Regions from separate parts of the Psychrobacillus syltrankelensis genome, predicted to be linked through region 1. Evidence: riboswitches for the same ligand, from Rfam matches in the RefSeq annotation. Region 1 holds a riboswitch; the other holds the start of a gene.
The links. Region 1 has a riboswitch for thiamine pyrophosphate ahead of ACTSKG_RS11190 (YkoF family thiamine/hydroxymethylpyrimidine-binding protein). Riboswitches for the same ligand answer to the same signal wherever they lie in the genome.
Positions count from the first base shown of each region.

Region 1 (12,580 bases):
CCATCACGCCATATGCGATTTTTGGTGATAGTTTTAATTGTTGCATTAAGCTTAAAATGAATGTAACTGGATTTGTTGTCAATGCAAATAATAGAGACAAACTGGAAAATGCTAATACTCGAAAGCTCAAAGATAATGCATAATCCATTTGTATTTTAGTAATTTCTACTGTTCCAAACGACCAAATAACCGATCCTAGGTGATCTTTCGCGAATACAATAGTTGTCCAAAAGTAACCGAAAGCTGTAATAAAAAATGGAAGCATGAATAACAACCATTTCTTCCATTTAACCTGGCTACACAATAGCTGCAACAAAATTACACCAACCCAAAAAACAAGTGGCGTCCATGGATCAAAAAAGAAAGCCATTGTAAACATACAAACTGTAATCAATAAAAACTTTACCGAAGGATTCATCTTATGCAAAGCATTTTTCATCACATAACAATCCTTTCGGAGAAATTAAATGGTGGTCATGCAGCAGTTGTTCATTACTCCACACAGTATCAGCCTCAAACTTTCCAGACAAATGCCCATCATCCATTAATAAAATCGAATCGGCAATACCATATGCAAATTCCATATCATGGGTAACGATTAAAAACGTTGTTCCTTCACGAGCTCGATCATCAATTAATCGAAATAATTCAAGCAAAGCTATAGCATCCTGACCAGAAGTGGGTTCATCCATTAAAATAACGTCTCTCCCATCACAAAGCATTGCTGCAATGGCTACTCGACGCTTTTGACCGTGACTCACTGCAAAAGGGTGTGCGTCTGCTATAGGCAAGAGTTTTAGCCGAGTCATTATCTCATTGACATCACTTCCACCGCCATAAGCTACTTCATCCCGTACATTTTTCGTAAGAAATAAAAACTCGGGTGATTGCGGAACGTATCCTAGAAACTCAGGTTGAACAGTCCCGCTTGAAGGTATTAACCGACATAATGCTTTCAACAAAGTAGTTTTTCCACTACCGTTTGGACCAGCAAGAACAGTAACTTCTCCACGGTTTAAAGCAAAAGTGGTTTCATTTACAAAAGGCTTTGCTATTATTTTATTTACGACAAGTGAAGTTTCAACTTGTTTAGTACTTGTCCTTTTAACTGAAGAAACAGCATTGTCATTTGGAGCTAAAGGGATGCTTCTATCGAAAAAGTCCCCCCATAAATCCAATCGGTGTTCAATAGCAACAATCGTCATCCCCTGTTTTTTCTGCAACTGATCCAACCATTTGACATAGTTTTTTGCGGTAAATGGATCTAAATGAGAGATTGGTTCATCTAACAGCAAAATTTGAGGATCCATAATTAGTGCACAAGCAGTAGCAATCCGTTGTTTTTGACCACCGGAAAGATGTTGAATAACGGCATGTCGAAAATCACTTAAGTCTGTTAAAGCGAGCACTTTGTAAATCTTTTCGTCCATTTCATCTCGTGGAACTTGTAAATTTTCTAATGTAAAAGCAAGCTCTTCTTCTACCGTTTGCATACAAAACTGAGAATCAGGATCTTGGAAGACGGTTGCCACTCGGTGATTTATTTCCCCGGGAATGAATTTTGCACTATCTCGTCCAAATAAATTTATTGTCCCGGTCAAAACACCATCACAATTTTCAGGGTACAAACGATTACACAAATATAGCAGCGTAGTTTTTCCACAACCACTCGGACCAGTAATAACTACACGTTCGCCATTCCGAACAGAAAATGAAAAATCGCTCAATATCCATTTCTCCTCATCTGGATAACGAAAACTTACCCGTTCAAACTGAATGACATCATGCACGCACATCACCTTTTTTAGGACGTGAAATAGCATATCCTCGAAGGGAGCCAGTAACGAGCAGTCTATCAGACAGTGTCTTACCACCAACACCAGCAATCATTGCCCCGCTCAACATGCGAATCCCGAGCATTAATGCAATATATCCAGTGCTATACACCGAAAATCCGCCTAAAAAATAGCCGTACACGAAACTAAATACAGAAGACCCGACACCAGCAAGCATCAGCACCCACAAATCAAATCGCTTATAGCGCGTTGCCGCAAATACAGCTTCCGCACCTAAACCCTGAATGAGACCTGATAAAATTAATCTAGGACCAACCGCATTACCTAACAAAACCTCAATCGCAGCCGCAATTGTTTCCGAAACCACCGCCGCACCTGGCTTGCGAATAATATACATACAAATAATCGAAACGATAAACCAAATACCAAAAATCCATTCATAGGCAATTGGCCCGATAAATCCTGCCCAAATATTACCGACATGAAGGAACAATAAGTAGACAATCCCAAACACGACTGAAAATAAAGACATTAGAACAATTTCTTTTAATTTCCACGATTTCAACATATTAAAGACCTCCGTGCGAAGGGCTATTTATACTCATCGAAACGGTCATCACTAAATGCTTATGTTCCTCAGAACGTGCATGTGTAAATGTCTCTTCATAAAACTTGAACACATCGTGAATATCCCCATGAATACCACTTGCATAATGCATCGATTCATTGAAAACACCTCGTTCTTTTGCACGCTCAACTTCCCTATAAATAACATTCATATAATTTGGGTTATTCATCGGATAAAGTGCAAATTGAGATGACACATATTGCTTAGTCGTTTCTTTATTTGCAACTTCATCGCCTTTATCTAAATAGACATCTCCAGCTGAATCTCCAGGACAACCAGCAGAGAAGGTACCGGATAATGCAATATGAACACCGGTCTTAGCGGCATGTAGTGTAATTGCTTTTGCTACATTGAAAACATGCACCTGTTTCCCTCGAATCACGGTCGATACATCATCTGTATGCATCCAAACGTTCGAAGTGTCTGTTTCTTGAAGAGCTCCTTTAATAACTGAAATAAAATCATTGGTCATCGGATGCAAGGAAAAACGAAATCCGACAATTGGGCTTAAACCACATTGCATAATAATACCTCCTAAAATTTTTCATAAAAAAAGACTACATCCGTGAAGATGCAGCCACTTATCCAATAAAAAAATTCGGAAAGTCACCGCACTTCCTCACGCAGGTATTATCCTGATCGAGTAATAAGGGATCGGAGCTAAAAAGCTCTCATCACAGCCAAAGTGGGCACCCCTAGTGCAGAAAACGGTATGTAGTTTGTCAAACTGTTATAAAAACAATCTGATTTTTATGTGCCCTCAGTATACCCTATCAATTAAACCGTGTAAATGTAGTTGCAAAAATAGGTTCTTTCGTCCATGCTTGAGATATCAGAATATTTGGAGGTTGCAATTTTGGAAAAAATATTAATTACACGCAAGTTGCCAGATGAAGTAGTGAACCTATTAAAGGAGAAGTTTGAAGTAAAGATGTGGCACAGTGATGATGTGCAAATGTCTTATGAGGAATTACAATCGGAGGCAAAAGATGTTCATGCAATTTGGACAATGCTTTCTGATAAAGTGGATCGAGCACTAATTGAAAGTTTACCAAATCTAAAAGTTATTAGTAATCTAGGGGTTGGATATAATAATATCGATGTAGCGGCAGCAAAAGAGAATGGAATAATTGTGACGAATACCCCAGGAGTTTTAACAGAGACTACTGCAGATTTAGCATTCTCTTTACTTCTAGCAACTGCTCGTCGTGTTATGGAGGCCGAACGTGATCTTCGTGCAGGCCAGTGGAAGTCACGGTCACCAATGCAATATACAGGGATGGATGTATTTGGTGCAACCCTTGGTATCATTGGAATGGGGCGCATTGGTGAAGCAGTGGCAAGGAGGGCAAAAGGTTTTGATATGAACGTTCTTTATCATAATCGAACACGAAAAGTGGATGCTGAAATAGAGTTCGGATTTACTTATGCTGAGCTCGACACACTACTAGTGGAATCAGACTTTATCGTTCTGTTGACACCATTAACTCCTGAAACGAAGGGATTAATCGGTGAACGAGAGTTGAATCTAATGAAAAATACAGCAACTATTATTAACGTAGCTCGCGGTGGGGTCATTGACGAACAAGCCCTATACAATGCCTTAACGACGAATAAAATCTGGGCAGCTGGACTAGATGTATTCGAAGTTGAACCTGTGCCACTAGATCATCCGCTATTAACGTTACCAAACGTAACTGTCCTACCACATATCGGCAGTGCTACTATTCGCACCAGACTTGCGATGATGCAAATGAACGCCGAAGATATTCTAGCAGTTTTGGAAGAAAGAGAACCAAAAAATAGAGTAGTATAATATTGAGAAAATGCCCTAGTTGTCAAATAAAAGACAACATAGGGCTTTTTTGATGCTCAAATATGGATTAGCGGTATATCATTTGAACTAGCTTTATAACTATAGATTTCTGACTCAAAGAACGAAAAACTCAAGGCTTATTATCTATTAAATGATTAATTATATCAAAATAGGGTATAGAAGAAAGAAAAGGCCGTGCGTCTTTTATAAAAAGAGAAAAGGGGTAGAAGTTTAAATGAGAAAAATAGTGTTGTTTTTTTCTTTGTGCACGCTTTTAATGCTTTCTGCGTGTGGTAATGATTCAAGTAGTGAAAGTATAAAGGTTATTAAATTTGCCGATGCCGGATGGGATAGCATTCGTGTACATAATAGTATTGCGCAGTTAATAGTGGAAAAAGGTTTTGGTTATGATACTGAGGTCACAAGTGGAACGACTGCTGCTACTATACAAGCACTTGAACAAGGGGATATTAATGTCTATATGGAAATATGGTCGGATAATATTAAAGATGTTTACGATAAAGCGATTGATAGCGGAAAAGTTATTAAAGTATCTACAAACTTTGATGATAATTCACAAGGATTATATGTTCCAACTTACGTGATTAAGGGAGACCCTGAAAGAGGAATTAAACCAGTAGCCCCAGATTTGAAAACAGTAGAAGACTTAGCGAAGTATCCAGAGATTTTTCAGGATCCTGAAGATAAAAGCAAGGGGCGCATTGTCGGGGCACCATCTAGTTGGATTCTAAGTGAATATTTGGATACGAAACTCAAAACATACGGGCTAGATAAACAATATAATTACTTAGCACCAGGATCTGATTCTGCAATTGTTGCGGATTTAGCGGGTGCATATAAAAAAGGTAAACCTTGGGTCGGGTATTATTGGTCCCCAACTTGGGTTACTGCGAGTTATGATTTAACACTGCTTGAAGACAATCCTTATGATAAAAAAGTGTGGGATGAAAATAAAGGAACGGAATTTCCTCCAAATGATGTCGTCATTGCTGTGAATAAAGACTTACCAACACAAGCAAAAGATGTTGTAGATTTTTTAAGTAAATATCAAACTAGCAGTGAGTTAACAGAAAGCGCTCTAAATTACATGAATGAAACTGGAGCTGAACCAGAGGAAGCCGCACATTGGTGGATGGAAGAACATGAAGACGTTTGGACAGCTTGGGTGTCTGATGAAGTTGCTCAAAAAGTAAAAGCAGCTTTGAAGTAATAGGTCATGTTTACAAAAAATCTAGCCGAGAAATGTGAGGTGTCAGAGGCTGTGTAATCTAACAGTCTGAGACTTATGAAAGAATTTCCTAATATACGTTTACCAATAGGAAGTAGTGTGGAAAAATTTATTGATTTTTTAGCTGTAAACCTTGATGGTTTTTTTGATTTTATATTTGTTATTGCGTCCTCAATGATTAAAGGTTTGGAGACAGGTCTTCTTGCCATCCCTTGGTGGTTACTTATTATTGTTATATTCTCATTAGGATGGTATTTTACTTCTTTATACGGTGGACTCCTATTTGCTCTTTTTATGTTTCTAATTGGTACTTTTAATTTATGGTCACAGACGATGACCACTATATCGATTGTATTAATATCTGTTATTCTTTCTCTTGTTATTGGTATTCCTGCAGGAATTTTGACGGCGTTTAGCAAAACCATGTCAAAAATTATGCGCCCGATTTTAGATGCTATGCAAACAATGCCAAGTTTTGTGTACTTAATTCCTGTAATTTTCTTCTTTCCATTAGGGAATGTTCCAGCAGTAATTGCAACGATTATTTATGCTTTGCCACCTGTTATTCGATTGACAGAGCTCGGAATACGTAATGTTGACCAAGAGGTTATAGAATCTGCCCAATCGTTTGGTTCTTCTAGAAAACAAATGCTTATGAAGGTGGAGCTTCCACAAGCATTGCCAACCATTATGGCAGGTGTAAACCAGACTACAATGATGGCACTAGCGATGGCTGTTGTTGGATCGATGGTGGGGGCTCAAGGACTGGGGGAACGAGTACTATTTGCGATCAACCGAATTGATATTGCACTAGGTTTTGAAGCGGGAGTTAGTATTGTATTTTTAGCTATCATTATTGACCGAATTACAGGTGGAATCGCGAAGCGCATTCAGAAGCAAGGGAGGGATATTGAATGACAGTAAAACTAAAAATTGAAAATGTATCCAAGATATTTGGCCCTAGACCTAAAAAAGTAATTCCAATGATTCAAAGTGGTGTATCTAAAGAAGAGATTCTTGCAAAAACCAACCATACTGTAGGAGTCTATGATGCATCTATGGAGATTATGGAAGGAGAGACCTTCGTTATTATGGGGCTATCTGGAAGTGGTAAATCTACCCTAATCCGTTGCCTTAATTTATTGAATCGCCCAACATCAGGCGCTATTTATGTCGATGGAGAAAACGTCGTTGGTTATAATAAAAACCAACTAAAATATTATCGTCAGAAAAAAATTGCAATGGTATTTCAGCACTTTGGTCTATTTAGTCACCGAACGGTTTTAGAAAACATTGAGTATGGTTTAGAAGTGCGAGGTATGACCAAAATTGAAAGGCAAAAAATCGCACAAAAGCATTTAGAAACAGTAGGATTAAAAGGATACGAAAATCAATATCCTGATGAGCTTTCTGGAGGGATGCGACAACGTGTTGGTATAGCCAGAGCGCTTGCAAACGATCCAGATATATTATTGATGGATGAGCCTTTCAGTGCGCTAGATCCGTTAATACGAAGAGAGATGCAGTTAGAGCTCCTCGATATACAAAATAGGCTGCAAAAAACAATTATTTTTATTACGCATGATGTGAATGAAGCATTTAAAATTGGTGATCGTGTAGCAGTTATGAAAAATGGAAAAGTAGAGCAAATTGGTACACCAGAAGAGATTTTAGATAAACCAGCCAGTAATTACATTTCAGAGTTCATCCGAGACATCGATCGTTCTAAAATATTGCAGGCTGAAAATATTATGATGAAACCCCATGGCTTAGTTTCACTTAAAGATGGACTGAATGTAGCTGCAAAAGTAATGCGTGAAAATGGAATATCCAGTGCATTTGTAGCTGACCGAAAGCGGAAATTGCAAGGAATTATCACGATTGATCAAGCGATTGATGGGCTTAAGCAGAAAAAGACGTTACTAGAAGTGATGTCTACAGACGTGAAAACGGTTCGACCGGACGAATATGTACAAGATATTATTCCATATGTAATCGATTCAAAATATCCAATTGTTGTTACAGATGAGGACTTAACTATTAAGGGAATTATTCTTCGTGTTCATGTATTAGCAAGTTTGATAAGTGATAATACAGAAGGACAAATAGCAGATAATGATATAGGGAATTTAAAACAATAAAATAAATATTCAAGTCAAAAAAATACAAAAATTACGAGTTTCATAATAATGGCTTTTAGTTAAAAAATAGTTAATAAAAAAAGCCTATTGACCCGGATACTAATATAAAAATTGTTATAGTTACGATAACTGAGTGACTTTTTATTCACTAAATAAAAATAATATTAAAAAGGACTTTCGCAAATAATGCGAAAGTCCTTTTTAATTTAGGTGAACTTACCTTAAAATTTAATGGTTATATGATATAATTTTAGTATATTTCCCTATTAAAGGTAGTGATAAATTGCTTAATCATCCATTGCAAATTAATTTAATAGAAATACAAGCAGAATATTCTTTTCCTGCTGTTATCCTTTCTATTATTCTTGCATGTATTACTTCTTATACTGCATTACTGATGAATAATCGTGTTCAAAATAATAGTTTTATACATCGGAACTTTTGGTATGTGTTTGCTTCAATTACAATGGGATTTGGTATATGGTCTATGAGTCTTGTTGGGACGTTTGCTTTTTCCTTACCTATCGCCGTATATTACCATCATATATCTACTATTGTTTCAATTATACCGGCAATAGTCGCCTCTTTTCTTGCTTTTTACTTAGCAAATCAACCAAAAAAATCAATTTGGTATACATTTACCTTTAGTGTAATAATCGGAATCGGAATTTCAATATGTCACTTTGTAAGTATGATAGGAATGAGAACCGACGCAATTCATAGGTACAATCATAGCTTATTTGCTTTGTCCGTATTGATTTCCGTATTGATCCCTTTTCTAGCTAGTATTTCATTTTTTAAATTAAGAAGTTATTTAGAAGGTCGTCTACTTCATGTATTGATGGCAATTTCCTTAGGTGTGGCTATTTCCGGTACTTATTATACTAATATGGTCTCAACTAAATATTATCTTCCTAATAATTATTCACCTCGTCCTGGGAATTTTCAAATAATTAATATGGACTTATTTGTGGTGATTGTAACAATTGGTATGGTATTTCTTTTGATTTTTCTTCTATTATCAAGCATTATGGATAAGTATATAGAATATCGAGCGAGTTATTATGATGCTCTAACTAAATTGCCTAATCGCCGTTTGTTTGAGCAAAAAATAAAAAAAACGGAGTTCCCACAAAGTTTAGCTATTTGGCATTTACATGACTTGGAACTTGTAAATCGTGAGTTTGATTATCACTTTGGTGACAAGGTAATTCAACTTTTGTCCTTACGATTAAAAACACTTGTACCTTCCATGACAGAGCTTTATCGAATTGATGGACATCGCTTCGCATTTTTAACACACCATATAGATGGTGTAAATTATTTATCGACTGCGATGGAGAATGTAGCGGAATATCTGAGCAGACCTCTTATAATTGATAACTGTGAAATTAATATTCCAGCCGTTTGTGCTATATCAAGAGCAAACAATTTGAAAGAATCGATGGATATATTTACAAAAGCACAAGCTGTGTTAAATTACTCATCTATCGAATACAATTATGAAATTATCCATTATAATTCGACTATACATACGTATGCATTTGGACTTGAAATCGTAGAGGATATTGGACAGGCGATGGAGGAAGAAGAACTCTTTCTTGTATACCAACCAAAAGTAAACATCATTACCAATAAAATCATTGGAGTTGAAACATTGCTACGGTGGAAACATCCAACATACGGATTTCTATCACCAGGAGTATTTATTCCTATACTAGAAGAAAATAATCGAATGATTGAAGTTACCAATTGGGTTATTGAAAAAGTTTGTCACCAAATATCTATGTGGAGAAAAGAAGGAATTTCATTTCGCCAAGTGGCTATCAATATTCCAGGACAATATGTCACATCCAATCATTTGTTAGATGTTTTAAAGTCTAAACTGAATAAATATAAACTCGAACCTAATTTGTTGGAACTAGAAATTACAGAAACGAGCTTTGTTAAAAATATTGAGGAAGCAATGAGAGCAGTTAGTACTTTCCGTCAAGAAGGTTTTTCGGTGGCACTAGATGATTTCGGAACGGGAGTATCGTCGTTATCCTATTTAAAAAAAATGCCTATTTCTACATTGAAAATAGACAAGTCTTTTATAGATGATGTTCCACAATCTGAAAAGGATTCGTCTATTATTCAAGCAATTATAGCATTAGGGGAATCTCTAGATTTAGCTATTGTATTTGAAGGAGTCGAAACGAAGAGACAAGTCGACTTTTTAGCAACAACTTGTGAAAATCCAATTATTCAAGGATACTATTTTGCCAAGCCGATGAAAGCAGATGAACTAGTAGAGTGGAATAACGCATTTGAACACACAGCTAAAACTCTAGCCTAAAGATAATCGCCTATCCACTATGGAGAGGCGGTTTTTTAAGATATATTGCACATGGTTTGGGTAATTAAAGACAAGTCCCTCCTTATGCGGATACAATTTCGGATGCTACGCAATTCTTTATTATTGCGCATATGAATCGGAATGTTGCGAGTAGCTCATCCGATATTGCGAAAATTGCTCTTAATGTTGCGAGTCATGGACAAAATGTTGTGTGTAACTTTACTAATCGATACAATCTATTTTCTTGTAGCCCCACGATCGCTTAAACGCTTTTATTAGTGAACAGTCAGATTTACTTCTTAAATCTCTGTTCATGACTAAGCAACCATTCTTTCCTCCATAGGCCACCTGCATAACCAGTTAATTTACCATTTGAACCAATAATACGGTGACAAGGAATTACAATACTTAGCTTATTTTTACCATTTGCACTTCCTACAGCGCGAATTGCTTTTTCATTTCCAATAGCGACGGCAATGTCCTTATAGGATCCAGTTTCCGCATAAGGAATCGTTGTCAATGCATTCCAAACAGTTTTCTGAAATTCGGTACCTACATTAATATAGGGGAATGAAAATTCCTGACGTAAACCACTAAAATAGTCATCCATTTCATGATAGCAATTCTGAAGTACATCAGGAGTATCCTTAGTCAACTGATGAGTAACTACTTCTTGATCGGCAAACATAATGGAACTTATTGCTTCTTCCGTACCGACAATCTCTAACACTCCAATAGGGGTTGGATAATCAACTTGAAAAAGTTTGCTCATGTGAAAACCTCCGTCTTCGTAAATTCTTTAGTTTTAATTATAAACTAAAAGATTCTTTAATGCGGAATTACAAAAAAAGACAACAGGTTTTGGGAATGGAAAAAATGACCGGCGGACCTCGCATGAAGCGTAGGATGGCATTGAAAAACTAGCGTGTATTCTTTTTAGAAAATCGTTGTAAATATGGAGAGGAAGCTGTTTCAATGATTTTCCTACTTTTAATTTTATAAAAAAGACTGCAGGCAAACTCAATTTTTTCGAGTTTGCCTGCAGTCTGAGAGTTGGAGTTCAATAGAACTAATTATTCTACGATTAATTTACCAGCCATTTTATCATGTCCTACACCACAAAGAAGAGAGCAGTAATAATCAAATTCTCCAGCTTTATCTACTACGAATTCAGTTGTTTCTCCACCTTTGATATCTACATTATATTCATCAATACCAATACCATGGGCACCAGCGTCATTTACAAGTGTAAGTTTTACAGTGTCGCCAACATGAGCTTTAATTTCTTTGACATCAAATTCAAAGTTTTTTGCATTTACAGTAGCTTCTACTACGTTACCAGTAGGTTTTACAGTAGCTTCTTCAGAAGTAGTTGTGTTGTCAGTTGTAGTACCTTCAGTTGTTTTATCTTCGCTAGATTTATCTGATCCACAAGCAGCTAGAGCAAATACTAGTAGGGATAAGATTACTAGACTAAATAGTTTGTTTTTCATTATGTTATACCTCCATTTGTTATAAAATACTATTTAACTATAGATATATATTTTAAAAAATTCAACTAAAAGGTTTCGTGTTATAATATTCAATGTAAAGAATTAATGTAAGTAAACTTTTAACTTTAAAATTTTGTTCTTAAGTGGTAATATTGCTTATTGGAGTAATAAAAAAACAATAGGAGGTTATTTGAATTGAACAAAATATTAAAATACGGTTCAGCGTTATTAGCTGCTTCCCTTATGCTTGCTGCATGTTCTGATGACAATGCGTCAAAAACAGATAAAGAAAAGAACAACGATAAAAAATCAGAAGATGTTAGCTATAAGAACTTCTCGAACTTTGGATATGATCTTCAACTTACAAGACATGTACCTTTCGAAGGAATCACAAAGGATAATGTAAAGGATTTAGGTGTTGTTTGGAGTAAACAGTTTAAAGAATTGAACAAAGATATTCCAAATGGTAACCAAAACTTTCCAATCATTGTAGACGGAATAGCATATGTATCTACTAGTTCCAACTATGTATTTGCTTTTGATGCTTTAACAGGTGATGTAATTTGGGAATGGACTCCTCCAGCAGAAGTACTAGAAACAATTAAACGCACAGGTATGCCATCATCTAACCGTGGTGTTGCTGTTGCAGATGGTAAAGTATTTATGATTACTGCGGATGTTGGTTTAGTTTCTATTGACCAAAAAACTGGGAAAACGGTTGACTTCGTTCATGTGAGTGATTTCTTCCCAGAAATAACAACTGATAATGGATACTATGAAACTACTGCACCTGTTTATTTTGACGGAAAAATCTTAGTCGGTAGCTCAGGTGGAGATAACGGTGTACGTGGATTCGAAATGGCTTTTAAATCTAGTGATTTAACACCAGCTTGGGATGAACCTTTCTGGACAGTACCTCCAAAAGGAGAAGACTGGTTATCTGATGGTCTTTTTGGCGGAGGCGGAGCAGTTTGGATGCCACCAAGTGTTGATCCAGATACTGGTTTAATGTACATTTCTGCTGGTAATCCAGCGCCTGACTTCTACGGAGCAAAACGTCCTGGTGAAAATCCACATACAAACTCAGTAATCGCTATTAAAGCGGATACAGGTAAAATG
Region 1 is NZ_CM144227.1:2,325,103-2,337,682, reverse strand. Features, by position in the region: gene ACTSKG_RS11205 (energy-coupling factor transporter transmembrane component T family protein) at 1-439, opposite strand, end outside; gene ACTSKG_RS11200 (ABC transporter ATP-binding protein) at 420-1,796, opposite strand; gene ACTSKG_RS11195 (ECF transporter S component) at 1,783-2,364, opposite strand; gene ACTSKG_RS11190 (YkoF family thiamine/hydroxymethylpyrimidine-binding protein) at 2,366-2,947, opposite strand; TPP riboswitch at 3,024-3,131, opposite strand; gene ACTSKG_RS11185 (2-hydroxyacid dehydrogenase) at 3,245-4,240, shown strand; gene ACTSKG_RS11180 (ABC transporter substrate-binding protein) at 4,476-5,471, shown strand; gene ACTSKG_RS11175 (ABC transporter permease) at 5,589-6,407, shown strand; gene ACTSKG_RS11170 (quaternary amine ABC transporter ATP-binding protein) at 6,404-7,630, shown strand; gene ACTSKG_RS11165 (bifunctional diguanylate cyclase/phosphodiesterase) at 7,914-9,968, shown strand; gene ACTSKG_RS11160 (methylated-DNA--[protein]-cysteine S-methyltransferase) at 10,261-10,740, opposite strand; gene ACTSKG_RS11155 (cupredoxin domain-containing protein) at 11,042-11,461, opposite strand; gene ACTSKG_RS11150 (outer membrane protein assembly factor BamB family protein) at 11,657-12,580, shown strand, end outside.

Region 2 (12,580 bases), 1.1 Mb from region 1:
AATTGGTAGCGCATATGCATTTTGTCTAAAAGGCGGCAAAAAGATGAGTCGTGAAGAACTTGCTGAGAATGGACTTAATGAGAGTATTACTCATGTGGATTTTATGATTGGGTCTGATAAAATGGATATTGATGGAGTAAGAGAAGATGGAACTATCGAGCCTATCTTCCGCAAAGGTAACTGGGCATTCTAACTATTATTATGTAGATTTCTATAAAATACTACTTACCTTTTAAATAGTTTTAAGCTATAATAATAGTAACATGACTAGTGAGGTGTTTAATAATGGGCTTATTCACAGTTACAGTTCTTGGTTTTGCAGCAGTTACAGGTATTGTAGGTTATACAATTATGCACTACTTCGCAAAAGCTATGAACTCACATGATTCAATTTTAGTAGATTCAAAACCTTCCAAATAATTCAAAACAACCGCAGAAATTGCGGTTGTTTTTTTATTTTTAGAGATTGATTAGACAACTTAATCTATCTACTGGAGGAATTTGGTCGACTTGTGGCAAATATTTGTCCATCGCCAATTGAATTGTGTTGTGTCATAGTTTTTAAGGTTCGACTAATGAAATCTTTAGCGAGGAAGATACAATTTCGTTTGCTCAGCGCTTCTTATTAGTGTGACTACTAATTTTTCTCTAATTTGATATTTTTTATTTATCTTTTTCTTTTCATTTTAAAGACAGTTCTATGTCAATATAATGACCAATACAGACTATTAGATTATATTGCTACAATACCCTAAATACATTGACCTATTAAACATTGAAACATTTGTAAACTTCCATAATGTTACACATGGCAAACCTCTTTTTATCATTTATACTTATTAAGTATGATTGAAGGAGGAATATATATGTTTTCAAATGCCCATATTGGAATAGATTTAGGAACAGCAAATACATTAGTATATACGAAAAGTAAAGGCGTAATTATAGATGAACCTACTGTAGTGGCAGTCGACACAAAAACGAGAGATATAATTGCATTTGGACATAAAGCAAAAGAAATGATTGGAAAGACACCGGTTTCTATAGAAGTTATTCGTCCGTTAAAAGACGGTGTCATTGCTGATTTTGATATTACTACCCAATTATTAAAACTTATTATGCAGAATGCAAGCAAGAAACTGGGAACTTCATTGAGAAAGCCATCAGTTATAGTTTGTACTCCATCAGGTGCTACTTCCGTCGAACGAAGAGCAATTCAAGATGCAGTTAGACAAAGTGGTGCTAAAGAAGTTCAACTTATGGAAGAACCGGTTGCAGCAGCGATTGGCTCTGGTCTACCTGTAAATGAACCAGTTGCAAGTATGATCGTTGATATTGGTGGAGGTACTACAGAAGTTGGAATTATCTCATTCGGAGGCGTTGTTGCTTCTAACACTGTTAAGGCTGCAGGAGATAAAATGGATGAATCAATTATTCACTTTATCCGAAAAGAATATAATGTTTTAATTGGAGAACCTACAGCAGAAGAGATTAAGAAAACTATTGGTCATGCCTTAATACCCCATACAGTAGAACAAATGGATGTACGAGGAAGAGATGTTGTTACAGGATTACCTAAAATAATTCATCTGTCATCTACTCAAATACAGGGTGTATTGGCTGAGTCTCTTGAAATCATCTTAGAAGCAATCCGTGCAACTCTTGAAATATGTCCACCTGAACTTGCTGGTGATATCGTAGACCATGGAGTTGTGTTAACTGGTGGAGGGGCACTTCTAAAAGATATTAAAGAATGGCTTTCAAGCGTCATTGAAGTACCAGTTCATATTGCTCCTGAACCTCTTCAATCAGTGGCTATTGGTACAGGTAAATCCTTCTTTGTTTCTGAAAGGAAACAAAAAGTGGCTAAATGATTAAAACAAATTAGAGGAAATTTACCCTTTTTTCATATAAAATATATATAAAGATTATAGAGGGGGAAAAATATGCCTAATTTACGTGAAGTGTTAAAGTACAATGAATATTTTGTAGAGAATAAACTATATGAACCATTTTTAACAACGAAGTTTCCTGATAAGCGAGTGGTTATTTTAACATGCATGGATACTCGACTTATTGAATTGTTACCTAAGTCTATGAACTTTAAAAATGGGGATGTCAAAATAGTAAAGAGTGCAGGAGCGGTTATTAATCATCCTTTCGGTGGAATTATGCGTAGTTTAATCGTAGCAGTTTATGAACTACAAGCGGATGAAATATATGTGATAGGTCATCATGATTGCGGTATGAGTTCTATCCATACCGACAAAATTATTGAGAAAATGACTTCTAGAGGTATCGATCCACGCATTTTTGATATATTAGAAAACTCCGGAGTAGAAGTTGAAAAATGGTTAGAAGGCTTTTCAGATGTGCAAGAAAGTGTTCTACATAGCGTCGAAATGATTAGAAATCATCCATTAATGATTAAAGATGTTCCTGTCCATGGCCTCATTATTGATCCAAAAACAGGAAGATTAGATTTGGTTGTAGACGGTGCACTTCATTCAAATAAATAATTATTTCCCAGGAAATCGACAAAAAAATTGGTTATTCACCTTAATGAATAACCAATTTTTTATTTACACATATTTCATTAAACTCCCCGTCAACTGTGTTCGTCATTAATAGAAGCATAAATATAATGATCTTCCCACTTACCATTTATATATAGAAGGCTTTGAAGTAAGCCCTCCCGTTGGAATGCATTGTTCTCTAATACTTTTATAGATCCAAGATTTTTTGGAGATACAAACGCCTCAATTCGATTTAACTGGACGTGTTCAAATCCGAATAGCTTTACAAGATGGACTGCTTCCGAAGCAATACCTTTTCCTATAAATTGTTCATCTATAGAATAACCGATGAGACCACTTGAAAAAGGCATCCTTTTTAAACTATACAGAGAAATACTACCAATCATTTGATCAGTACCATGCGTAAACACACCGAAACTAAATTCTCTCTTTTCATTCATCAATAATAGAGACTCACGAATTTTTTCTCTTTGCACAGAAGTGGTATAATAATCGTCTCGATGTAATGGTTCAAAAATGGACCAATATCTTTTGTTTTTATAAACTAAATCTGCTAGACTTGGTGCGTCTTTAACACTTAATGTCCGTATATAACATGTATCTCCTTCTAAATAAATCAAGCATCGTCATCCTTTTGCATTAGTTAATTGTATAAACTCGTTTACATCTTGAATGCAAAGGTTAATGCCTTTTATCCAAAATGCCTCCTTTGTAATATCTTCCCCGAGATGCTTCATTGCTAAATCTTCTACCGACATCACTGCAGTATCTTGAAGTAAAGCAATGTATTTCTCCTCGAAATTTGCCCCCTCATTAATTGCTTTTGCATATATGCTTAGCGAGAACAAATAACCAAACGTGTATGGGAAGTTATAAAATGGTACTTCTGTAATATAAAAATGAAGCTTTGATGCCCAGAAATGTGGATGTGTCGTTTCAAGTGCATCTCCATATGCTTCTTTTTGAGCTGTTTCCATTAACTCATTCAATTTTGTTGCAGAAACGATTCCTTTTTTGCGTTCCTCATAAAATCTTGTTTCAAATAAGAAACGAGCATGAATGTTCATAAAGAACGCAACACTTCGTTGAATTTTATCTTCTAGCAGTGCGATTTTTTCATCATCTGTCTTTGCTTCTTTAACAGCTGCATCCGCAACAATCATTTCCGCAAATGTAGAAGCTGTTTCCGCAACTCCCATTGCGTATTGACGATTTATCCAATGTACTGGTCTTAAAGCATATGAATGAAATGCATGTCCTAATTCATGCGCTAAAGTCGAGACATTCGACATTGTTCCGCTATAAGTCATGAAAATTCGAGATTCCTCTGAAACTGGCATTCCTGTACAAAATCCTCCTGGACGCTTGTTCGGGCGATCTTCTGCTTCAATCCAGCCTTTTTCAAAAGCGTTTCTTGTGAAAGCTTCTAATTTAGGTCCAAATTCTTTAAAATGTTTCAGAATAAACTCGGCACCTTGTTGGTAATCCATTTTTTCTGTAGAAGCACTTACAGGTGCATCTAAATCATACCAATGCATTCCTTTTTCCTTTAGCATCGTCGACTTTACGTTTAAATATTCTACAAAAGGAGCTTTATTTTTAGAAATTGCTCCCCACATAGCATCAAGTGTTTCTTGTTTCATTCGATTAATATTAAGGGGTTCTTCTAATACAGACTCCCAGCCTCTTTTTTCATATACAGCAAGTCGGAAACCAGCTATGTGATTTAATGTTTTTGCAAAAAACTCTTCTTTTTCAGTCCAAGCAGTTTCGAGTGCTTCAAAAGCTTCTTTTCGAGTGGAAGCATTTTCGTGTGAACTTAAATTATTTGCTTGTCCAACGGAAAGTTCTTTTTCCTCGCCATCTACTTTTACTTTTACTCGAATGTCTCCTACTAATAAATCATAAAGTTGACCCCAAGCATGATAACCATCCACCCCAAGAATTGTAATCATGTCTTCTTCTTTTTCAGTGAGCATTTTCTTTGCTTCATCTCTCCACTCATTTAGAACAAAAGAAAAGTCAGATAGTTCCGGTGATTGCAATAGTTCCTTCCAAACAGATTCATCTGTTTTACTTAATCCTTGCTGGATAACTAGCATTAAAGAAGAAAACTTAGCATATATACTTCCAATTTCTCCTTCTAAAAGTGCTGCATTTTTATCAGTTGTGTCTTGTGCTAGGAAGCAACCAATTACTGCTCCTGCTTCCGATAAATTAACTGCAATATCTTTTAGTTCGTTTATAATTTTTTCTAATTCTTGTGCATCTTTACTTGAAGTAGGAGTTGAAAAACCTTTCAATTTCTCTTCAAATAACTTCTGTTTTTCTTTAACTTCGTCTAAATGAATCCTTAAATCTTTTGATACACTTCCACCTTCAAAAAACGAATCAAGATCCCAAGTAATTGGATACAATTTTTCTGTCATTCTTTTTCCCCCTTAAAAATTCATACTAGTTCGAATTATATTATACCATGTTTTCCATAATTGGATTATTCCGCTTTTGCCATGAAACATTCACAAATCAGTTGTTTGTTAGAATATTTGAAAGGTATACTAGAAGGATAGGAGGGATGCATATGATTAAAATAATCCTTTTGATTATAAGCTGGATCTCTACAGTTGCGGTAAGTGTACTCGCAAGTACGCTATCAATAAATCATCATACAACTAGAGAAATATCAAATTGGTTACCTGCTTTATTTACTCCTGCAAGCTACGTTTTTCTTATTTGGTTTGCCATTTATTTTTTATTAGCATGTTGGATATGGAATATTATTAAAGAATATAAGAGCGGGGTAACTATATCTTGGAAACGAGTAATATTATTCGTATGTAGTTCGATCCTCAATATACTTTGGATCTTTTTTTGGCATTATGGATTATTTTCACTTTCATTAATTGATATGTTTGCTTTGATAGGGATTTTATTCTTACTATTTATGACTTATTCCACAATGGAACAATCTTGGATGACGAGAATTCCTATATCTGTTTATCTAGGATGGATGCTCGTTGCTACATTTATAAATATTGATTACTATCTTACTTTCATTGAATTTAGTGGATGGGGTATCACAAAATCATTGTGGATAGTAATTTTTTTAACAATAGCTACCGCAATTGCTATGCATATACGTTTCCATTATAATGACCCTGTTATCGTCCTTGTCTTTATTTGGTCATTTATCGGTATAGCTGTTCACCATTTGTTGGATGAATTATTAATAACAGCTGCTTCTATGTTTTTAAGTTGTGTGCTAATAGTAGGGATTTTCTTCATAAAAAAAGTGCCTCGGAAATCATAATTTCCAAGGCATTTTTTCATATAAGTTGTTAATCAAAATTATCCAATCACTACAACATCATCGAGATGAATGCGGAAGGACTCGACTTTATCGCACCTCACCGCAAGCACAATTAAACCAAGTGCCAAAGCTTTGTGAATTAAAGAATATCCACTTTCCTATTCATACAATAAGCAGCCAAAGATGCTATTTTGGCTGCTCAGCCCTTCTCTATGGTATTTCCGCCTTTTAGATTTTATAGCAAGTGTCACTTTCTTACATAGCATCTCCATATGACTAGTATCTCTTAGCAAAATAAGCAAGGAAAGGACTTCAGTAGAACGGCAGTTATTCTATCATTCTCTTAAAAAGCATTTTTCTCTTAAGCGCTTTTGGGGAGCGACGGACAAATATCCACAACAAGATTATCGAAAAATGGGATGGGTAGAAGTGACTGCATCACTTCCACCCATCCCTATTCGACAGTTATAATGTGGTAATCATTTCGTCCAAAGTGAACCGAAAACGTAAAATTCAAATGGATACTTTTACGCTATACTAACAAGTATATTTTGTAAGAAAGTGGTTATCAACAGATGTAGCATTTTTTAATCAATTTTCGTCAATAAAAGTGGTCCTTCTTTCGTAACTACAATCGTATGTTCAATTTGAGCGACTAACGATTTATCTGGTGTTACAAAAGTCCAACCATCACTTGATTCTACAACATGTTCTGCTTTTTGAGAGATAAACGGCTCTACAGCAAGAACCATACCTTCTTTTAAAATCGTTGGGTCCCATGCATCATAATAATTTAACACATGCTGAGGAGCTTCATGCAGAGATTTACCAATACCATGCCCAGTTAAGTTCATAATAACATGCAAACCATTTTCTTTTGCTTCCCTAGCTACGGCTTTACCGATTTGGTTCAAACGAGATCCAGCTTTCACTTTTAGCATAGCACGATTAAATGCATTTTCGGCCACTGCGCATAGTTTTTCTTTTTCTTCATACCCATCACCAACGACAAATGAAATACCTGTATCTGCAAAATATCCATCATATGAACCGGAGACATCGATATTCACGATATCGCCTTCTTTAATGACACGAGATCCGGGTATACCATGTGCCACTTCTTCGTTTACACTTATACATGTGTAACCCGGAAAATTATATTCCCCCATTGGTCCTGAAATAGCACCATATTGTTCAAATAGCTTTCCACCGATTTCATCTATTTCTTTCGTTGTTACTCCCGGCTTTGTTGCTGCTCTCATTACATCTCTAACTTCCGCAACAATTAGACCAATTTTTTTTAACGCTTCTAACTCTTCGTTTGTTTGTACAATCATCTTAAAAGATCCCTTCTCATTTGAATGTACAATAATCATATCATATTTAAACTTTATTCGGCAGTAGAAGGCGTGGCGCTTTTACGAATAAGATGGTACAAATGAATGCTGCGAATAAAAATACTGGAATCATATAAGTAGCATTATAGATTAATGAATACAAAATTACGTTTTGATCGCCAGCATATTCACCGAAAAATACTATTCCAGAAGTGACATGTGCTAAATAACGAAGAAATGCAGCAACGAATGCTCCTAAAATTACTGCGATCGCCATTTTTTTCGTATCTTTATTTTCAAGTGCTTTCATAAATGCTGGTCTAAAGAAACCAGCGAATCCGGCTACCATAAACGCGATAAAATAATCGATTGATACTTGCAAAAATACATATCCAAAAGATAATGGTACTGCATAAAAACGACCTGTTGCTACCTGCAATAACCCAATTAAAAATCCTGTTATAAGACCAGCAACAACACCTCTACGAAAAGCAATTAGAATAACTGGAACAAGCACGAAAGTAACGGAACCACCTTGTGGCATACCAAACCCTATCATATCTAATACATACCCTAAGGCTGCAAAAATAGCGATTTCTATTAATAACAATACACGTTGATTTCTCATTGTAATCTCCTTTTTGACCACAAAAAAAACGACCCTGGGATAGACCCAGACATCGCGCGATTGTCAGTTTCCATCCACATCCCTACGCAAGCATTAACTTACAGGTTCGAAGGGTACTATCTCAGCCGCGTAAGCGACGCCCCTTGTGGTTATGAATTATTTAGTTCGTGTTTATTGTAGCCCAATAAAATAAGTAATGCAACCCCATGTTTATCATTGTTATACTAATAGAAATATTATACGAAAAGGAGCCAACGATTATGATAGAGTTATTGAAAGATTTGATTCGCATAAAAAGTGATGATGTAGAAGGAGCAAATGCTGCATTATTATTTTGTAGAAATTGGTTTGAAGCTCGAGGAATTGCTACAACTGTTTATGAAAATAATTCTAAGCTCATGCTTGTTGCAGAAATAGGTATTGGTGAAGAATGTATTATATGGAACGGTCATGTCGATGTTGTTCCTGGAAATGCTGAACAATTTAATCCATTAGTAGAAGGCGACCGTTTATATGGACGAGGATCAGCCGATATGAAGGCAGGAGTCGCTGCTATGATGCAAGCTTTCTACGAACTTTCATTAACTCCTCAAAAATTAACAAAAAGAATACAACTTCATATTGTTACTGACGAAGAAACAGACGGAGATACTTCCAAATATTTAGTAGATCAAGGATTTAACGGGGATTTCATCATTTGCGGAGAGCCTACTCATTTACATATTGGTCTCCAAGCAAAGGGAATTATCCAATTAGATGTTAAATTAAAGGGTAAATCCAGTCATGGAAGTCGCCCTTGGGAAGGCGTAAATGCGATTGAACAAGCATTTGCTTTTGACAAAGAAATGCGAAAACTGTCCTTTTTATCAGCAAGTAATAAGTTCTATGATTATCCATCTATAAATTTGGCAAAAATACATGCAGGAGACAGATATAATGTTGTTCCGGATAAATGTGTCATGAGCTATGATATTCGTTATGTTCCAGGACAAAACGATCAAGAAATATTAGCATCGATTAAGAATGCTGCTCACATGGATTTTCCAGGAAGTGAAGTAATTGTACATGCTTGCGAGCCAGCAGTGACTACAGAAGAAAGCAATTTATATGTGCTTAAGCTTCAACAAGTTACATCCAACATGACAAATTCTATTACCAACCTATTTGGCCAACATGGTTCCGCGGATACTCGTTTCTATGCAAAAAATGGAGCCGGAGCCATTGAGTTCGGCCCCTCTGGAGCGGATTGGCATGGTGAAAAAGAATATGTCTCTATTTCATCCGTAGAAAAATATAAAAATATTTTAGTCTCTTTTATTATTGATTGAAGTGAAAATAAGAAAAGCGTCCGCTTTCTACTTAATAGTTCTCAGAAGGGTCGAGACGACGCTTCTGAGAAATTAAAAGTTGCTTAACCTGGTCCATTTCTTTACACTTTATGACACCTCGAGAACAATTCACCCAAAATCGAGACTTTTTTTATTTACCTGAAACTAATTAAAAGAATCAGAAAGGAGAAAACTTCAATGGAAAATAAAAAACTTTTATCAGCATTATCCTACTTTAGTGTGTTATTTGCTCCCTTAATACTTCCGATTATTGTTTTTTTTGTTTCTCAAGATTCAAAAGTGAAACAACACGCTAAACGTTCACTTATTTCTCATTTAATTCCCTTTATTTTTATGATTATTCTATTTATCGTTGTCTATTCCAGTGTGTTTTCTATGTCTTATAGTTCATTCAGTCAACCTTCCATCTTTATGAGTTCAGCGCCCTTATTACTAGTATTCTTATATTTAATTATTTATATCATTATTCTAGTTTGGAATATTGTCCAAGGGGTCAAAGTATTAAGATGATGTTTATATTACTGCATTAAAGGGAATTGAATAATACAGTTAAAATCTATTAGGAGCGATAATATGAGAGTAAAAAACATCGTTAAAACTGCAATAAAATGGGCGCCAATAGTATATCCAATCGTACGGAAAATAATGAAATCAAGAAAAACAGTAAAATAAAAATCTGTTCCCATTGTAGTTTGGGAACAGATTTTGTTATATATAGAGTTTTAACTTTGTCAAAGATAAATATTGATCGAAACCTTGAATTTTTGAAACAGGTGATTTTGGGAATTCTTTTTGCCCGTTGAGAATTTGTTCAAAAGTGAGTGGGTTCGGAGCTGGTAATTCATTTGAATTTACTTGTAATCGCCCATTGTACTGTTTAAAAAAAGCATTTGCCATTAGTCGATATCCTTCCATTGTAGGATGCACATCTGCAGGGTTGGGTAACAATTCTTTTTCATTACCCTTGAATGCTTCTTCTACAGCAACATATGTTGCTCCATTTGCTTCCGCTTCTGTTTTTAAAATAGTATTCATTGTATTTAGTTGTTTTTTTATACCTTCTTTTTGAGAGTCACGCACGTGTGGATAAGGAAAATAATATCCCATGATATAAATATTTGCTGTTGGTGTAATTGCTTGAACTTCTTGTATAACTTCATCCATATTTTTCCGTACATTATTTAATGCGAAGTTTACTTGAACTTGCTGAAATGAAATGGACCCTTTAGCAGGATTTACTTGCACAAGTCTAAGCAAATCATTTGCTCCTGCTGAAATGGTAACAACTGTTGCATTTTTAAGTAATTCCTTCGCTTCTTTCGTACGGACTGTTTTTAATACGTCTGCAGTCGTAAAACCAGGAAAAGCAAGCGCTTTTGAGTAATAGGAAAGTTGATGAGCTCGAGTCAACTCTTGTGCTATTAAATCCGTATATCCAGAGTCAATTGCTCTATTTGGTGTTTGCCCTGCAGCTAAAGAATCCCCTAAAGCAATATAAACTTCTCCCCCTTTAGCTTCACTCGTAAGTGTTGTAAAAGGGAAGAAAAGTAATATAAGTGCAGCAATCCATTTTTTCATTTGAATCGACTCCTTAAAAAGCCCAAGTTCCTTTTTGGAAAATTGCTTCCATTGTTCCGTCTTCTAACTCTCCTATTATATCCATATGTGCACTACCGATCATAAAATCCTCATGCACAATTGAAGTATTAAGACCTAAATTTTCAAGTTCTGATTTACTTAGACCACGTGCCCCTTCCACACAGGTTGGATATGCCTCTCCAATTGCAAAATGATTGGAGGCATTTTCATCAAAAAGAGTGTTGAAAAACAATACGTTTGATGCTGAAATAGGTGATTCATGAGGAACTAAAGCTATTTCCCCTAAATACTTTGCACCTTCATCTGTTTGTGTTAATTCTAGCAATAACTCTTCTCCAGTATCCGCGTGTACTTTTGTAATAGCCCCATTTTCAAATGTTAAAGTGAAATTATCAATAACATTTCCTTGATACACTAATGGTTTTGTATTTTTTACATATCCGTTTACACCAGTTTTAAGTGGCGCCGTATATACTTCTTCGGTAGGCATATTTGCAATAAAAGGGACACTTTGCCCATTTTTACTTGCACCTGAAAGCCATATATGTCCTTTTGGAAGTTCCACTTGAATATCTGTACCATCGGATTTGTAGTGCAACTTTTTAAATCGTTTTTCGTTTAATAAGGCTGCACGGCTTTCTAAATGGGTGATATGATCTGTCCATTTTTGAACAGCAGTTCCTTCACCTATTCGTACTACTTGGAAAATAAGATCCCATAGCGCTTGCATTTGATATTCTCCTTCTAAATGAGGGAATACTTTTGCTGCCCATTTTGGGGAAGGCATTGCGACAATAGACCAAGTAATAACGTCATTCATCACTGCTTTTCTGTAATTTTCCAATGCTTTACCACTTGCTTTGTGGAAATTTGTAATTCGGTCAATGGATACACCTTCGAGTAGATCTGGATTATCTGCATCTATCCATAGTAATGCACCTTTATTTTCGATTAATTCATCTCTTTGCATAGCAGCCCATTTCGGAAATTCATGAAATGCCTCGTCAGGGGCTAAATCGTAAAAAGCTCTTGCATTTACTTCGTCTGTATAGTTTACATCTACTCTTTTTGCGCCAGCTTCATACGCTTTTTTTACAATAAGTCTTGTGAAATCTATAGTTTCTGTCGTTGTATTAATCAGTAGGGGTTGATTTTTTTGAATATTTAAGCCAACTTTTACTACTAGTTCTGCATATTCTTCTAGTTTTTGTTGGAAGTTCATTTATTATCTTCCTCTCTTCTCAATCGTTTTCGATGAACCTTCAATAAACTCACCACGATGCCAAATTTTCTGTACAGGTTTACTTGGAAGCTCTTTTGTCCATTTTTTATACGTTTTTTCATCTGCATACGTTAATAAAGTTAATACTTCTCCATCTTTTCCTGCGCGGCCAGTACGTCCTGAACGATGTAAATATTGTTCAATTGAATGTGGTACATCCACATGTATAACATGAGTTAAGCCCGAAATATCTAATCCTCTTGCCGCAACATCCGTAGCAATTAGTATACTTACTTTCCCATTTTTAAAGTCATCCAATGCTTTTTTACGTTCTTCTTTTTTCATTTCTGAATGTAGGGATACTATCGGTGCATCACGGTAAGTAAGTTTCGCATCCTTCATCAATAGTTGATCTATACTATTTACAAATGCAAGACCCTTCATTCCTTCTAAATGAGATAGTCTTCTTAATAACTCAGTTTTATCACGTGTTTCTGTCTTCACAAAACTATGAACGACTTCACCTTTTGAAGGGATTTCTTCAGCAGACACTTGAATGCGTACTGGATTATTCATCATTCTTTCTGCAACTAACTCA
Region 2 is NZ_CM144227.1:3,434,124-3,446,703, reverse strand. Features, by position in the region: gene ACTSKG_RS16870 (aminopeptidase) at 1-193, shown strand, start outside; gene ACTSKG_RS16865 (hypothetical protein) at 286-420, shown strand; gene mreBH (rod-share determining protein MreBH) at 867-1,874, shown strand; gene ACTSKG_RS16855 (beta-class carbonic anhydrase) at 1,947-2,519, shown strand; gene ACTSKG_RS16850 (GNAT family N-acetyltransferase) at 2,609-3,157, opposite strand; gene ACTSKG_RS16845 (M3 family oligoendopeptidase) at 3,164-4,966, opposite strand; gene ACTSKG_RS16840 (TspO/MBR family protein) at 5,119-5,847, shown strand; gene map (type I methionyl aminopeptidase) at 6,435-7,184, opposite strand; gene thiT (energy-coupled thiamine transporter ThiT) at 7,231-7,812, opposite strand; TPP riboswitch at 7,875-7,966, opposite strand; gene ACTSKG_RS16825 (M20 family metallopeptidase) at 8,073-9,140, shown strand; gene ACTSKG_RS16820 (magnetosome magnetite crystal formation protein family) at 9,339-9,671, shown strand; gene ACTSKG_RS16815 (hypothetical protein) at 9,735-9,833, shown strand; gene ACTSKG_RS16810 (SGNH/GDSL hydrolase family protein) at 9,870-10,739, opposite strand; gene ACTSKG_RS16805 (aminopeptidase) at 10,753-11,982, opposite strand; gene ACTSKG_RS16800 (DEAD/DEAH box helicase) at 11,986-12,580, opposite strand, start outside.
Region 2: another riboswitch for thiamine pyrophosphate. It lies ahead of thiT (energy-coupled thiamine transporter ThiT); the one in region 1 lies ahead of ACTSKG_RS11190 (YkoF family thiamine/hydroxymethylpyrimidine-binding protein).